DNA from 3 places in the Turicibacter bilis genome. Region 3 is predicted to be linked to each of the others. Evidence: a T-box and tRNA genes for the amino acid it is inferred to sense, from the RefSeq annotation. Region 3 holds a T-box; the other regions hold tRNA genes.
What was found. A T-box is a leader RNA that pairs with one kind of tRNA and senses whether it is charged. The one in region 3 lies ahead of pheS (phenylalanine--tRNA ligase subunit alpha), so its partner is inferred to be a tRNA-Phe.
Positions count from the first base shown of each region.

Region 1: it has a tRNA-Phe gene. The T-box ahead of pheS (phenylalanine--tRNA ligase subunit alpha) is inferred to sense a tRNA for this amino acid. The anticodon was not compared.
Region 2: it has a tRNA-Phe gene. The T-box ahead of pheS (phenylalanine--tRNA ligase subunit alpha) is inferred to sense a tRNA for this amino acid. The anticodon was not compared.

Region 1 is NZ_CP071249.1:1,061,289-1,065,527, reverse strand. It holds gene J0J69_RS05215 (phosphatase PAP2 family protein) at 1-591, shown strand, start outside; tRNA gene J0J69_RS05210 (tRNA-Glu) at 757-833, shown strand; tRNA gene J0J69_RS05205 (tRNA-Thr) at 842-917, shown strand; tRNA gene J0J69_RS05200 (tRNA-Trp) at 932-1,005, shown strand; tRNA gene J0J69_RS05195 (tRNA-His) at 1,008-1,083, shown strand; tRNA gene J0J69_RS05190 (tRNA-Gly) at 1,088-1,161, shown strand; tRNA gene J0J69_RS05185 (tRNA-Glu) at 1,410-1,486, shown strand; tRNA gene J0J69_RS05180 (tRNA-Val) at 1,493-1,568, shown strand; tRNA gene J0J69_RS05175 (tRNA-Gln) at 1,576-1,650, shown strand; tRNA gene J0J69_RS05170 (tRNA-Lys) at 1,656-1,731, shown strand; tRNA gene J0J69_RS05165 (tRNA-Leu) at 1,771-1,859, shown strand; tRNA gene J0J69_RS05160 (tRNA-Arg) at 1,868-1,944, shown strand; tRNA gene J0J69_RS05155 (tRNA-Pro) at 1,953-2,029, shown strand; tRNA gene J0J69_RS05150 (tRNA-Met) at 2,049-2,125, shown strand; tRNA gene J0J69_RS05145 (tRNA-Ser) at 2,145-2,237, shown strand; tRNA gene J0J69_RS05140 (tRNA-Met) at 2,259-2,334, shown strand; tRNA gene J0J69_RS05135 (tRNA-Asp) at 2,338-2,413, shown strand; tRNA gene J0J69_RS05130 (tRNA-Phe) at 2,424-2,499, shown strand; tRNA gene J0J69_RS05125 (tRNA-Asp) at 2,509-2,584, shown strand; tRNA gene J0J69_RS05120 (tRNA-Lys) at 2,594-2,669, shown strand; tRNA gene J0J69_RS05115 (tRNA-Leu) at 2,709-2,797, shown strand; tRNA gene J0J69_RS05110 (tRNA-Arg) at 2,806-2,882, shown strand; tRNA gene J0J69_RS05105 (tRNA-Trp) at 2,988-3,061, shown strand; tRNA gene J0J69_RS05100 (tRNA-His) at 3,064-3,139, shown strand; tRNA gene J0J69_RS05095 (tRNA-Gly) at 3,144-3,217, shown strand; gene J0J69_RS05090 (DUF4825 domain-containing protein) at 3,647-4,111, shown strand.
Region 2 is NZ_CP071249.1:1,056,426-1,060,664, reverse strand. It holds tRNA gene J0J69_RS05085 (tRNA-Glu) at 146-222, shown strand; tRNA gene J0J69_RS05080 (tRNA-Val) at 229-304, shown strand; tRNA gene J0J69_RS05075 (tRNA-Thr) at 318-393, shown strand; tRNA gene J0J69_RS05070 (tRNA-Tyr) at 397-481, shown strand; tRNA gene J0J69_RS05065 (tRNA-Gln) at 491-565, shown strand; tRNA gene J0J69_RS05060 (tRNA-Lys) at 571-646, shown strand; tRNA gene J0J69_RS05055 (tRNA-Leu) at 686-774, shown strand; rRNA gene rrf (5S ribosomal RNA) at 784-892, shown strand; tRNA gene J0J69_RS05045 (tRNA-Asn) at 899-975, shown strand; tRNA gene J0J69_RS05040 (tRNA-Pro) at 983-1,059, shown strand; tRNA gene J0J69_RS05035 (tRNA-Ala) at 1,076-1,151, shown strand; tRNA gene J0J69_RS05030 (tRNA-Met) at 1,178-1,254, shown strand; tRNA gene J0J69_RS05025 (tRNA-Ser) at 1,274-1,366, shown strand; tRNA gene J0J69_RS05020 (tRNA-Met) at 1,388-1,463, shown strand; tRNA gene J0J69_RS05015 (tRNA-Asp) at 1,467-1,542, shown strand; tRNA gene J0J69_RS05010 (tRNA-Phe) at 1,553-1,628, shown strand; tRNA gene J0J69_RS05005 (tRNA-Val) at 1,635-1,710, shown strand; tRNA gene J0J69_RS05000 (tRNA-Thr) at 1,724-1,799, shown strand; tRNA gene J0J69_RS04995 (tRNA-Tyr) at 1,803-1,887, shown strand; tRNA gene J0J69_RS04990 (tRNA-Gln) at 1,897-1,971, shown strand; tRNA gene J0J69_RS04985 (tRNA-Lys) at 1,977-2,052, shown strand; tRNA gene J0J69_RS04980 (tRNA-Leu) at 2,092-2,180, shown strand; rRNA gene rrf (5S ribosomal RNA) at 2,190-2,298, shown strand; tRNA gene J0J69_RS04970 (tRNA-Asn) at 2,305-2,381, shown strand; tRNA gene J0J69_RS04965 (tRNA-Glu) at 2,395-2,471, shown strand; tRNA gene J0J69_RS04960 (tRNA-Val) at 2,478-2,553, shown strand; tRNA gene J0J69_RS04955 (tRNA-Thr) at 2,567-2,642, shown strand; tRNA gene J0J69_RS04950 (tRNA-Trp) at 2,657-2,730, shown strand; tRNA gene J0J69_RS04945 (tRNA-His) at 2,733-2,808, shown strand; tRNA gene J0J69_RS04940 (tRNA-Gly) at 2,813-2,886, shown strand; gene J0J69_RS04935 (CoA-disulfide reductase) at 2,986-4,239, shown strand, end outside.
Region 3 is NZ_CP071249.1:2,701,725-2,705,963, reverse strand. It holds gene pheT (phenylalanine--tRNA ligase subunit beta) at 1-974, opposite strand, end outside; gene pheS (phenylalanine--tRNA ligase subunit alpha) at 996-2,024, opposite strand; T-box leader at 2,071-2,275, opposite strand; gene J0J69_RS12985 (Nif3-like dinuclear metal center hexameric protein) at 2,355-3,461, opposite strand; gene J0J69_RS12980 (tRNA (adenine(22)-N(1))-methyltransferase) at 3,462-4,139, opposite strand; gene rpoD (RNA polymerase sigma factor RpoD) at 4,151-4,239, opposite strand, start outside.

The sequences.
Region 1 (4,239 bases), 1.1 Mb from region 3:
AGAGTTCATACCGCAACAGGATACTCATTTCCAAGTGGTCATTCTCAAGCAGCAGCCTCAACTTACGGAGCACTATATCTTTTATTAAAAAAATATAAGTATTCTATTTTTTTTATCTTAATTATTATATTAGTTGGATTATCTCGACTATATTTAGGAGTACATTATCCAAAAGATGTTGTAGGTGGGATAATTATTGGTAGCTTAATGAGCTATATTACATATAGATTGTTTGTGAAAGTAGAAAATAGAAAATTACTATATTTATTAACGTTATTGGTATTCTTACCTGCTATCTTTAATTCATCTAGTGATTTTGCTAGATCAATAGGAGGATATAGTGGCTTCGTATTGGGGATATGGTTTGAAATGAGGTATGTCAATTTTCAGCTGAGTAGAAGTGTTTTTAGGCGAACCATGTGCTTTATAATAGGAATTAGCTCCCTTCTTAGCATAAAAATGTTATTTAGCTGTTTTATGGTGGAAACTGATTATGCAAAATTTATAAGCAATATGATTATTTCGTTTTATGGTTTTGGTCTGTATCCATATTTGTTTAATAAGGTTAGCCTAAGGAGTAGAATCAATTAATTTTACTCCTATTTATTTTCGAAAAAAGCATTTGACATTATTCGACAATGATGATAATATAATAAAGCGTTGAACAGCAATGAGAAAAAAAGAAAATAAAGATAAAAAAGTGTTTGACAGAAGTCGACAAAGATGATAAGATAATCAAGTCGCACTAAGGGAACAGGCCCGTTGGTGAAGCGGTTTAACACACATGCCTTTCACGCATGCATACACGGGTTCGAATCCCGTACGGGTCACCATTATATAAGCCGGAATAGCTCAATTGGTAGAGCAACTGACTTGTAATCAGTAGGTTGCGGGTTCAAGTCCTGCTTCCGGCACCATTAATTAAATAAGTAGGGGTGTAGTTTAACGGTAGAACAGCGGTCTCCAAAACCGTTAGTGTGGGTTCGATTCCTGCCACCCCTGCCATGGCGATTGTGGCGAAGTGGTTAACGCATCGGATTGTGGCTCCGACATTCGTGGGTTCGATTCCCATCAGTCGCCCCAATACGCGGGTGTAGTTTAATGGTAGAACTTCAGCCTTCCAAGCTGACTGTGAGAGTTCGATTCTCTTCACCCGCTCCAATATGATTATTAACATCATTTAAGGTGTTTTTGATTGTAATGTATATATTTGTTAGAATTGACCTTTTTTTGAAGAAAAGTAAGGCTTCTAATAGAAATCAGACAGAAAACATTTGATGCTATTCAACAATAATGATAATTATAATACAGCGTTGAATAGCAATAAGAAGAAAAGAAAATAAAGATAAAAAAGTGTTTGACAGAAGTCGACAAAGATGATAAGATAATCAAGTCGCACTAAGGGAACAGGCCCGTTGGTGAAGCGGTTTAACACACATGCCTTTCACGCATGCATACACGGGTTCGAATCCCGTACGGGTCACCATTAAGTGGAGGATTAGCTCAGCTGGGAGAGCATCTGCCTTACAAGCAGAGGGTCGGCGGTTCGAGCCCGTCATCCTCCACCATAAACATTGGGCTATAGCCAAGCGGTAAGGCAACGGACTTTGACTCCGTCATGCGCTGGTTCGAATCCAGCTAGCCCAGCCAATGATGTCCTGCTAGCTCAGTTGGTAGAGCATCTGACTTTTAATCAGAGGGTCAGAGGTTCGAGTCCTCTGCAGGACACCATTTTCAAAAAATAGGCGCGTGCCTTGAAATAAACGAAATGCCTGGGTGGCGGAACTGGTAGACGCACAGGACTTAAAATCCTGCGGGTGGTGACACCCGTGCCGGTTCGATTCCGGCCCTAGGCACCAATTAAATAGCGCCCATAGCTCAATTGGATAGAGCGTTTGACTACGGATCAAAAGGTTAGGGGTTCGACTCCTCTTGGGCGCGCCATAAAAGTTCGGGAAGTGGCTCAGCTTGGTAGAGCACCTGGTTTGGGACCAGGGGGTCGCAGGTTCGAATCCTGTCTTCCCGACCATTAAAAATAAATAACAAAAGGCGGAGTAGCTCAACTGGCTAGAGCGTACGGTTCATACCCGTGAGGTTGGGGGTTCGAGTCCCTCCTCCGCTACCAAAGAGAATATGGATAAAATGGAGGAATACCCAAGTCCGGCTGAAGGGATCGGTCTTGAAAACCGACAGGGCGTGAAAGCGTCGCGGGGGTTCGAATCCCTCTTCCTCCGCCATATTAAATTTAAATATAACATCGCGGGGTGGAGCAGTTGGTAGCTCGTCGGGCTCATAACCCGAAGGTCGCAGGTTCAAGTCCTGTCCCCGCAACCAAAAGGTCCAGTGGTGTAGCGGTTAACATGCCTGCCTGTCACGCAGGAGATCGCGGGTTCGATTCCCGTCTGGACCGCCATTTTAAAAAAGGCTTGGTAGCTCAGTCGGTAGAGCAAAGGACTGAAAATCCTTGTGTCGGCGGTTCGATTCCGTCCCAAGCCACCATTCAATAAAGGTCCAGTGGTGTAGCGGTTAACATGCCTGCCTGTCACGCAGGAGATCGCGGGTTCGATTCCCGTCTGGACCGCCATTTTAAAAAGTCCTGCTAGCTCAGTTGGTAGAGCATCTGACTTTTAATCAGAGGGTCAGAGGTTCGAGTCCTCTGCAGGACACCATTTTTAAGAAATAGGCGCGTGCCTTGAAATAAATGAAATGCCTGGGTGGCGGAACTGGTAGACGCACAGGACTTAAAATCCTGCGGGTGGTGACACCCGTGCCGGTTCGATTCCGGCCCTAGGCACCAACTAAATAGCGCCCATAGCTCAATTGGATAGAGCGTTTGACTACGGATCAAAAGGTTAGGGGTTCGACTCCTCTTGGGCGCGCCATTAAATGATTTAATGGCCCGTTGGTGAAGCGGTTTAACACACATGCCTTTCACGCATGCATACACGGGTTCAAGTCCTGCTTCCGGCACCATTAATTAAATAATTAGGGGTGTAGTTTAACGGTAGAACAGCGGTCTCCAAAACCGTTAGTGTGGGTTCGATTCCTGCCACCCCTGCCATGGCGATTGTGGCGAAGTGGTTAACGCATCGGATTGTGGCTCCGACATTCGTGGGTTCGATTCCCATCAGTCGCCCCAATACGCGGGTGTAGTTTAATGGTAGAACTTCAGCCTTCCAAGCTGACTGTGAGAGTTCGATTCTCTTCACCCGCTCCAATATGATTATTAACATCCTTCGGGATGTTTTTTTTTGTTCTGAATAAAACGATATATATAAAGTCATATACAATAGAAAATTACCCTGATTTTAGAATCTAGTAGTAATTCACTGTTTCAATTTTTATAACTAAAGAAAATTGATATGATCACGCTAATACTTTATAGATGAAGAAGGTTACTTTAACTATTTATCTATTAAATTGTTAATTCCTTCTGTTAGAAGTTTAAGAATAGTATACCTTTATTAACTAGTTTTAGAAATGGAGACAGATAGTTATTATAAGATGTTAAATATAAATCAAATGGTTCTGTTTTAGAAGAGTGTTGATATGTCATATGTTCAACCCCGAATTCTGTAATATTAAATGTAATAATTGAGATGAAAAACCTAATTTCACTGTATAATATGAAATAGGGGGTATAGTAATGAAGAAGTTAATTATGTTTTCGATTTTAACTTTATTAGGTCTTGTAGGTTGTGAAAAAGCTACTCCTGTTACTTCTATGACTGAATTATTAAATTATAAAGATTCTTATGTGGGTGATAATTCTGCTGTCGGTAATATTATCGGAAGATTACCAGCTCATGAGTACTTAGATAGTTTTGAATTACAAACAAGTCAGGAACCTTATGAGATTACGATTAATTACAAACTATTTGATGAGGCGACGGTTGAGTTAGAAGACGGTTCAACATCAAAAGCTTCCTTAAATGAGATTTTACAAGGTAACTCGATGACTATATTATCGCTTGTTAAAAATGCAGAGATTATCAATTTCAAGGTTGGAGATCAGGACACTGTAACTTTTGATAGGGCTACATTAGTCGATAACTATGGCAAGCTTTTAGAAAGTATCTCAGAAGAGTGTTATCTTTGCAAAATTTTATAAAAACTTACTAAATAAAAAAAGATGTTCGCTGTCAACATCTTTTTATTATATTTCAATCAACATTTATCTAAAACACAGCGAATCAAATTTACTTAGTATAGTGTTAGCATAATAGAATTTTTCAAATA
Region 2 (4,239 bases), 1.1 Mb from region 3:
CCATTGACATAGATAGATGGGCATGATAAACTAATTGAGTGCTGATTTTTAGGATAACAAACCTAAAGATGTCAAAAAAAATAAAAAAAGTGTTTGACATAAAATGACAAACATGGTAAACTAAAGAAGTCGAATTAAGGGAACAGGCCCGTTGGTGAAGCGGTTTAACACACATGCCTTTCACGCATGCATACACGGGTTCGAATCCCGTACGGGTCACCATTAAGTGGAGGATTAGCTCAGCTGGGAGAGCATCTGCCTTACAAGCAGAGGGTCGGCGGTTCGAGCCCGTCATCCTCCACCATAATTAAATAAATGCCGGAATAGCTCAATTGGTAGAGCAACTGACTTGTAATCAGTAGGTTGCGGGTTCAAGTCCTGCTTCCGGCACCAGCTGGTGGGGTAGCGAAGTGGCTAAACGCGGCGGACTGTAAATCCGCTCTCTCCGAGTTCGGCGGTTCGAATCCGTCCCCCACCACCACTTTAATCATGGGCTATAGCCAAGCGGTAAGGCAACGGACTTTGACTCCGTCATGCGCTGGTTCGAATCCAGCTAGCCCAGCCAATGATGTCCTGCTAGCTCAGTTGGTAGAGCATCTGACTTTTAATCAGAGGGTCAGAGGTTCGAGTCCTCTGCAGGACACCATTTTCAAAAAATAGGCGCGTGCCTTGAAATAAACGAAATGCCTGGGTGGCGGAACTGGTAGACGCACAGGACTTAAAATCCTGCGGGTGGTGACACCCGTGCCGGTTCGATTCCGGCCCTAGGCACCAATTAAATAGTCTAGTGATGATGGCAAGGAGGTCACACCTGTTCCCATACCGAACACAGAAGTTAAGCTCCTTAGCGCCGAGGGTAGTACGCAAGTGCGAGAGTAGGACGTCGCTAGGCAAAAATGCCTCAATAGCTCAGTTGGTTAGAGCACTTGACTGTTAATCAAGGGGTCCTAGGTTCGAGTCCTAGTTGGGGCGCCATAAAACTCGGGAAGTGGCTCAGCTTGGTAGAGCACCTGGTTTGGGACCAGGGGGTCGCAGGTTCGAATCCTGTCTTCCCGACCATTAAATAAATACCCATGGGGACTTAGCTCAGCTGGGAGAGCGCCTGCCTTGCACGCAGGAGGTCAGGGGTTCGATCCCCCTAGTCTCCACCAATTAAATATTAGCAAATACAATAAATGGCGGAGTAGCTCAACTGGCTAGAGCGTACGGTTCATACCCGTGAGGTTGGGGGTTCGAGTCCCTCCTCCGCTACCAAAGAGAATATGGATAAAATGGAGGAATACCCAAGTCCGGCTGAAGGGATCGGTCTTGAAAACCGACAGGGCGTGAAAGCGTCGCGGGGGTTCGAATCCCTCTTCCTCCGCCATATTAAATTTAAATATAACATCGCGGGGTGGAGCAGTTGGTAGCTCGTCGGGCTCATAACCCGAAGGTCGCAGGTTCAAGTCCTGTCCCCGCAACCAAAAGGTCCAGTGGTGTAGCGGTTAACATGCCTGCCTGTCACGCAGGAGATCGCGGGTTCGATTCCCGTCTGGACCGCCATTTTAAAAAAGGCTTGGTAGCTCAGTCGGTAGAGCAAAGGACTGAAAATCCTTGTGTCGGCGGTTCGATTCCGTCCCAAGCCACCATTAAGTGGAGGATTAGCTCAGCTGGGAGAGCATCTGCCTTACAAGCAGAGGGTCGGCGGTTCGAGCCCGTCATCCTCCACCATAATTAAATAAATGCCGGAATAGCTCAATTGGTAGAGCAACTGACTTGTAATCAGTAGGTTGCGGGTTCAAGTCCTGCTTCCGGCACCAGCTGGTGGGGTAGCGAAGTGGCTAAACGCGGCGGACTGTAAATCCGCTCTCTCCGAGTTCGGCGGTTCGAATCCGTCCCCCACCACCACTTTAATCATGGGCTATAGCCAAGCGGTAAGGCAACGGACTTTGACTCCGTCATGCGCTGGTTCGAATCCAGCTAGCCCAGCCAATGATGTCCTGCTAGCTCAGTTGGTAGAGCATCTGACTTTTAATCAGAGGGTCAGAGGTTCGAGTCCTCTGCAGGACACCATTTTCAAAAAATAGGCGCGTGCCTTGAAATAAACGAAATGCCTGGGTGGCGGAACTGGTAGACGCACAGGACTTAAAATCCTGCGGGTGGTGACACCCGTGCCGGTTCGATTCCGGCCCTAGGCACCAATTAAATAGTCTAGTGATGATGGCAAGGAGGTCACACCTGTTCCCATACCGAACACAGAAGTTAAGCTCCTTAGCGCCGAGGGTAGTACGCAAGTGCGAGAGTAGGACGTCGCTAGGCAAAAATGCCTCAATAGCTCAGTTGGTTAGAGCACTTGACTGTTAATCAAGGGGTCCTAGGTTCGAGTCCTAGTTGGGGCGCCATTAATTACTTAATGGCCCGTTGGTGAAGCGGTTTAACACACATGCCTTTCACGCATGCATACACGGGTTCGAATCCCGTACGGGTCACCATTAAGTGGAGGATTAGCTCAGCTGGGAGAGCATCTGCCTTACAAGCAGAGGGTCGGCGGTTCGAGCCCGTCATCCTCCACCATAATTAAATAAATGCCGGAATAGCTCAATTGGTAGAGCAACTGACTTGTAATCAGTAGGTTGCGGGTTCAAGTCCTGCTTCCGGCACCATTAATTAAATAATTAGGGGTGTAGTTTAACGGTAGAACAGCGGTCTCCAAAACCGTTAGTGTGGGTTCGATTCCTGCCACCCCTGCCATGGCGATTGTGGCGAAGTGGTTAACGCATCGGATTGTGGCTCCGACATTCGTGGGTTCGATTCCCATCAGTCGCCCCAATACGCGGGTGTAGTTTAATGGTAGAACTTCAGCCTTCCAAGCTGACTGTGAGAGTTCGATTCTCTTCACCCGCTCCAATATGATTATTAACATCCTTCGGGGTGTTTTTTTTTGCTACATTTCATATGGATAGATTATAAGCTATGATGAAATTTTCTAACCTAAGGAGGTTTATTATGAAAGTCATTATTGTAGGTGGTGTTGCTGCAGGAATGAGTGCAGCAGCTAAATTAAAACGTGCTAATAAAGAAGCACAAATCACAGTATATGAAAAGTCTAGACATGTTTCTTTTGGTGCATGTGGTTTACCGTATTTTGTTGGAAACTTCTTTGAAGATTCACAAAAGATGATTGCTAGAACGGTTGAACAATTTAATGCATCTGGAATTACAGTTAATATTGAACATGAAGTACTTAATGTGGATACCGATAATAAATGTATCACGGTTAAAAATTTATTAACTGGTGAGACATTCACAGATACATATGATAAGTTAATGATTGCTACTGGTGCTAGTGCCATTATTCCTCCAATCAAAAATGTCGATTTAAAACATGTGTATACGTTAAAGAGCATGGAGGATGGAGAAGCTTTAAAACATGCTATGCAAAATGAGGCATTAAAACGTGTAGCAATTGTTGGAGCGGGGTTTATTGGATTAGAAGTAGTCGAAGCTGCTAAACAATACGGAAAAGAGGTTCATGTTTTCCAATTAAATGATCGTGTTTTAGTGGATACATTTGATAAAGAAATTACAGATTTATTAGAAGAAGAGTTACGTGCACATGATGTTCACTTACATTTATCACAAACGGTTACTGAGTTAGTCGGAGATGAGGCAGTCACTCAAATTAAAACAAATGATGAAACATTTGACGTTGATATTGTTGTTTTAACGGCTGGTGTTCGTCCAAATACTAGCTTCTTAAAAGGTACTGGAATTGAGATGTTACGTAATGGTGCTTTAGTCATTGATCATGAAGGTCGTACTTCTATTGAAGATATTTATGCTGCGGGTGATTGTGCAAGTATTAATCATATTTTAAAATCTGAACCTGCATATATTCCTTTAGCCACTGTCGCAAATAAGATGGGACGTATTATTGGTGAAAACTTAGCAGGTGCTCATCATACGTTCAACGGATCTTTAGCTTCAGCTTGTTTAAAAGTTATGAATTTAGAGGCTGGGCGTACAGGATTATCTGAACAAGAAGCGATTAATCTAGGAATTAATTATAAAACTGTATTCATTACAGATATGAATCAAACGTCTTATTATCCAGGGCAATCAAAAATTAATGTTAAATTAATTTATAATGCTGACACAAAAGTTATCTTAGGTGGACAAATTGTTGGGCGTAAAGATGCTGTTCAACGTGTTAACGTTTTAGCTACAGCTATTTTTGCTGGTTTAACCACTGATCAATTA
Region 3 (4,239 bases):
ATCACACCAGCAATGGCAATTGGTGTTTGACCATCCGTAATGATAATATCTCCTTCTGCTAATTCACGATCTTGCCCATCCAATGTTTTCATTGTTTCACCAGCAATGGCTTCACGAACAACAATTTCTTTAGAAGCGATTGTATCGTAATCAAAAGCATGTAATGGTTGTCCCATCTCTAACATGACATAGTTCGTGATGTCAACTACGTTATTTTTCGGGCGCATTCCAGCTGCGATTAAACGAGCTTGTAACCATTGTGGAGATTCTTTGATTTCAACGTTTTTCACAACGCGTGATAAGTACATTGGTGCTTTCTCAGTTTTTGAGCTAACTTTGATTAAGTCTTTAGCAGCTTCTGCTACTTCTTCCACTGTTACTTCATCAAATTTAACGTCACGTGATAAAATAGCAGCTACTTCGTAAGCAACGCCATACATTGATAAACAATCCATACGGTTTGGCGTTAATCCAAGCTCAATCACTGTATCATGGAATTTTAAATATTCTAATGCGTCCATTCCAACTGGAGCATCATCTGCACAAATGAAGATTCCATCTGCATAAGCTTGAGGAACTAACTTTTGCTCAATCCCTAACTCTTTTAATGAACAACACATTCCGTTAGATTCTTCACCGCGTAGTTTTGATTTTTTAATTTTAAAGTTTCCTGGTAAAACAGCTCCTGGTTTAGCCACGATGATTTTTTGTCCAGCCGCTACGTTTTTCGCACCACATACGATTTGAACAACACCGTCTTCTCCACCAACATTTACTTGACATACTGATAATTTATCCGCATTTGGATGTTGTACACGTTCTTCAACATAACCAATTACAACATTCGTTGCATCTGCTAATACATTAACCGATTCTACTTCAATCCCTGTTCTTGTAATTTTTTCTGCTAAATCTTTTGGATCAATATCGCTTAAATCAATATATTGACTTAACCAATTCACTGAAACTAACATCTATATGGCCTCCATTCAATCTTATTTAAACTGATTAATAAATCTTAAATCATTTGTATAGAAGTTACGGATATCTTCAATTCCGTATTTAAGCATGGCGATACGCTCTGCTCCGATACCGAATGCAAATCCTTGATATTTCTTAGAATCAAATCCTGACATTTCTAAGACGTTTGGATGCACCATCCCTGCTCCTAAAATTTCAATCCATCCTGTTCCTTTACAGATGTTACATCCACATCCTGAACATTTTGAGCATGTTACGTCAACCTCTACTGATGGTTCAGTAAATGGGAAGAATGATGGACGTAAACGGATTTCACGATCTTCACCAAACATTTTACGAGCTAATTCTAATAATGTTCCTTTTAAGTCAGCCATTGTAATATCTGTATCAATAACTAATCCTTCAATTTGAGTAAATTGATGTGAGTGAGTCGCATCATCATCGTCACGACGATATACTTTACCAGGGCAGATAATTTTGATTGGTCCTTGACCTTTAGCTGCTTCTAAAACACGTGCTTGTACAGGTGACGTATGTGTGCGTAATAAAGACTCTTCAGTAATATAGAATGAATCTTGCATATCACGAGCTGGATGTCCTTTAGGTAAGTTTAATAATTCAAAGTTATAATGATCCCACTCTACTTCTGGACCTTCTTCAACTGTGTATCCCATTGAGATAAATAAAGCTTCTAATTCGTTCGTCACGGCTTGTAATGGATGAACAACACCAATATAGTTTGTACGTCCTGGTAATGTCACATCAATTGTTTCATTTGCTAACTGTTGTTGAATGGCTAAAGCTTCTAACTCAGCTTTTTTAGTTTCAATTGCTTGTGAAATTACAGATTTAACTTCGTTTGATACTTGCCCAGCACTTTTACGTTCTTCTGGCGCCATATCTTTCATGTTTTTCATCACTTCTTGAATTGGACCTTTTTTTCCTAGGTATTTTACGCGAAGATCATTTAATTCTTTTAAATCAGTTGTATTTGCTACTTCTGATAAAGCTTCGACTTGTAATTGTTTTAATCGATCTAGCATCTTAATTCCTCCAAACTGTTTTTTAAAAAATAAAAAAACGTCCTTAAAAAAGGACGTTTCACACGCGGTACCACCTTTATTGCTAAGATAAATTCTTAACCTCTTAAAACGGATAACGGCCGCAACCGGATGTGATTAGCATCACTCACAAGGTGAATTCATGAGTTTAACTATAAGAGTGCTTCCAGTCTTAGACACCCTCTCCCTTAATAGCAAGTTCCTCATTACTACGCCTTAATCAACGTTTTTTTATTTTTTCTTATCTCTATTATATACATTCAAATGAAAAATGTACAATATTTTATGATATTTAGTAAAATTTTCAATTCATTAAACGAATTTAAACGGTTCCGTACTTAACTCAGAGGCCAGTGCAATATCGCCCATTAATTCATTTAATAAACTTGCAACATGTTGCTTCATAATACACTCTGCATGGTGTCCCACATCTAAAATGTTTAATCCCATCTCTTGAGCATCTTGGGCATCATGGAATCCTACATCACCTGTAATAAATAAATCAGCTTTCTTAGCCTTAACAGGTCCAATATAGCTACTTCCACTTCCACCAATAATCGCAACTGTTTTAATTTTTTTATTCAGCTTACCAACGAAGCGGGCATGTGAAACATTTAAAGCCTGTTTAACGTGTTGAATATACTCAGAAGCTTCAACTGGATTTTCAACTTGCCCAATACGTCCAAGACCATACTCAGCATCAGGCATCGTCACATTTAAGGCATACACATCATATGCCATTTCTTCGTAAGGATGTACCGTTTTAATTTTAGCAATCACACAACTTACTAAAGAAGTTGGAAGTACCCCTTCAATCTTCACTTCATCCACGTATTCAATTTCACCAGTTTGTCCGATAAACGGTTGACTACCCGCTAATGGTTGAAATGAACCAGTTCCTGAAGTCGTAAATGTGCAGTGTGAATAAGCACCAATCTGTCCAATGCCTGCATCTCCCATAACCTGACGAACATCTTCAACATGTGTGCTAGGAACATAAATCGCAATTTTTGAATATTCTTCACGTTTCGTCGGAATTAAAGGTTGAATGTTCATTAACCCTAGAGCATTAGCTAAACAGTCATTCATCCCATTTTTTGCGATATCAAAGTTGGTGTGCATAGAATACACACAAATATCGTGCTTGATGCAAAGCTCTACGATTTTCCCTTTTGGAGTATTCGTATTAATTGAAGCTAATGGACGATAAATAAATGGATGATGCGCCACGATTAAATTGGCTCCACGTTCAATCGCTTCTTCAACGACCGCCTTAGTTACATCGAGTGTCACTAAAACTTTAGTTAATGGGCGATTCACATTTCCGATATGTAATCCAATAGGATCTTTATCGTAAGCTAAATGTTTTGGAAATAAGACTTCCAATTGTTTAATGACATCTGAAATACTAAGACTCATTTATAACACCTCTTTTAATAATGCTTGGCGTTGTTTTAAACTCTCCAAACGTGGATGATTCACTGGTAATTGATGAATGATGGATTCATTTTTAGCAAATTCTTTACTCCATTTTGCATGGAAAACGTCATGTTCTTTGTTTAAGCGTAAAATTGGCCCAAATTCAATATCTAACTCGCTATAAGGGACTAATTCCTCAACTGGTTTAGCAACAATAATCTCATAGAACTTTCCTTCATCTAAAACGATTTTTTCATCAATGATTTCAAATTGATGTGCTGCTAGCCAAGCACGCAATAAGTTAGCATCAATATTAGGTTGTAAGACTAAACGTTGAAATGATTGAGACAATGAGATATTGTCTTCTAAAATAGAGACAATTAATTTCCCACCCATTCCAGCAATCACAACACCTTCAACTTCAGAAGGATTTAAAACCGTTAAGCCCGGACCTAAGCGTGTTTCAATTTTCTCATTTAAGTTGTATCGAGCAATTGTTGTTTTTGCTGCTTCTAAAGGACCTACCCCGATATCAGCCGCAATTGCTTTTTTTAATTGACCATTTAAAATACCTACACAAGGTAGGTATGCATGGTCTGTTCCAACATCCGCTACAGTTTGTAGTGGTGCTAGAGAATTTAAACATGTTTGTAAACGTAACGATAAATCGTAATTCATACTATCGAATCCTATTCTTCCATGAAGTCTTTTAAGCGACGGCTACGAGAAGGATGGCGTAGTTTTCGTAATGCTTTTGCTTCAATCTGACGAATACGTT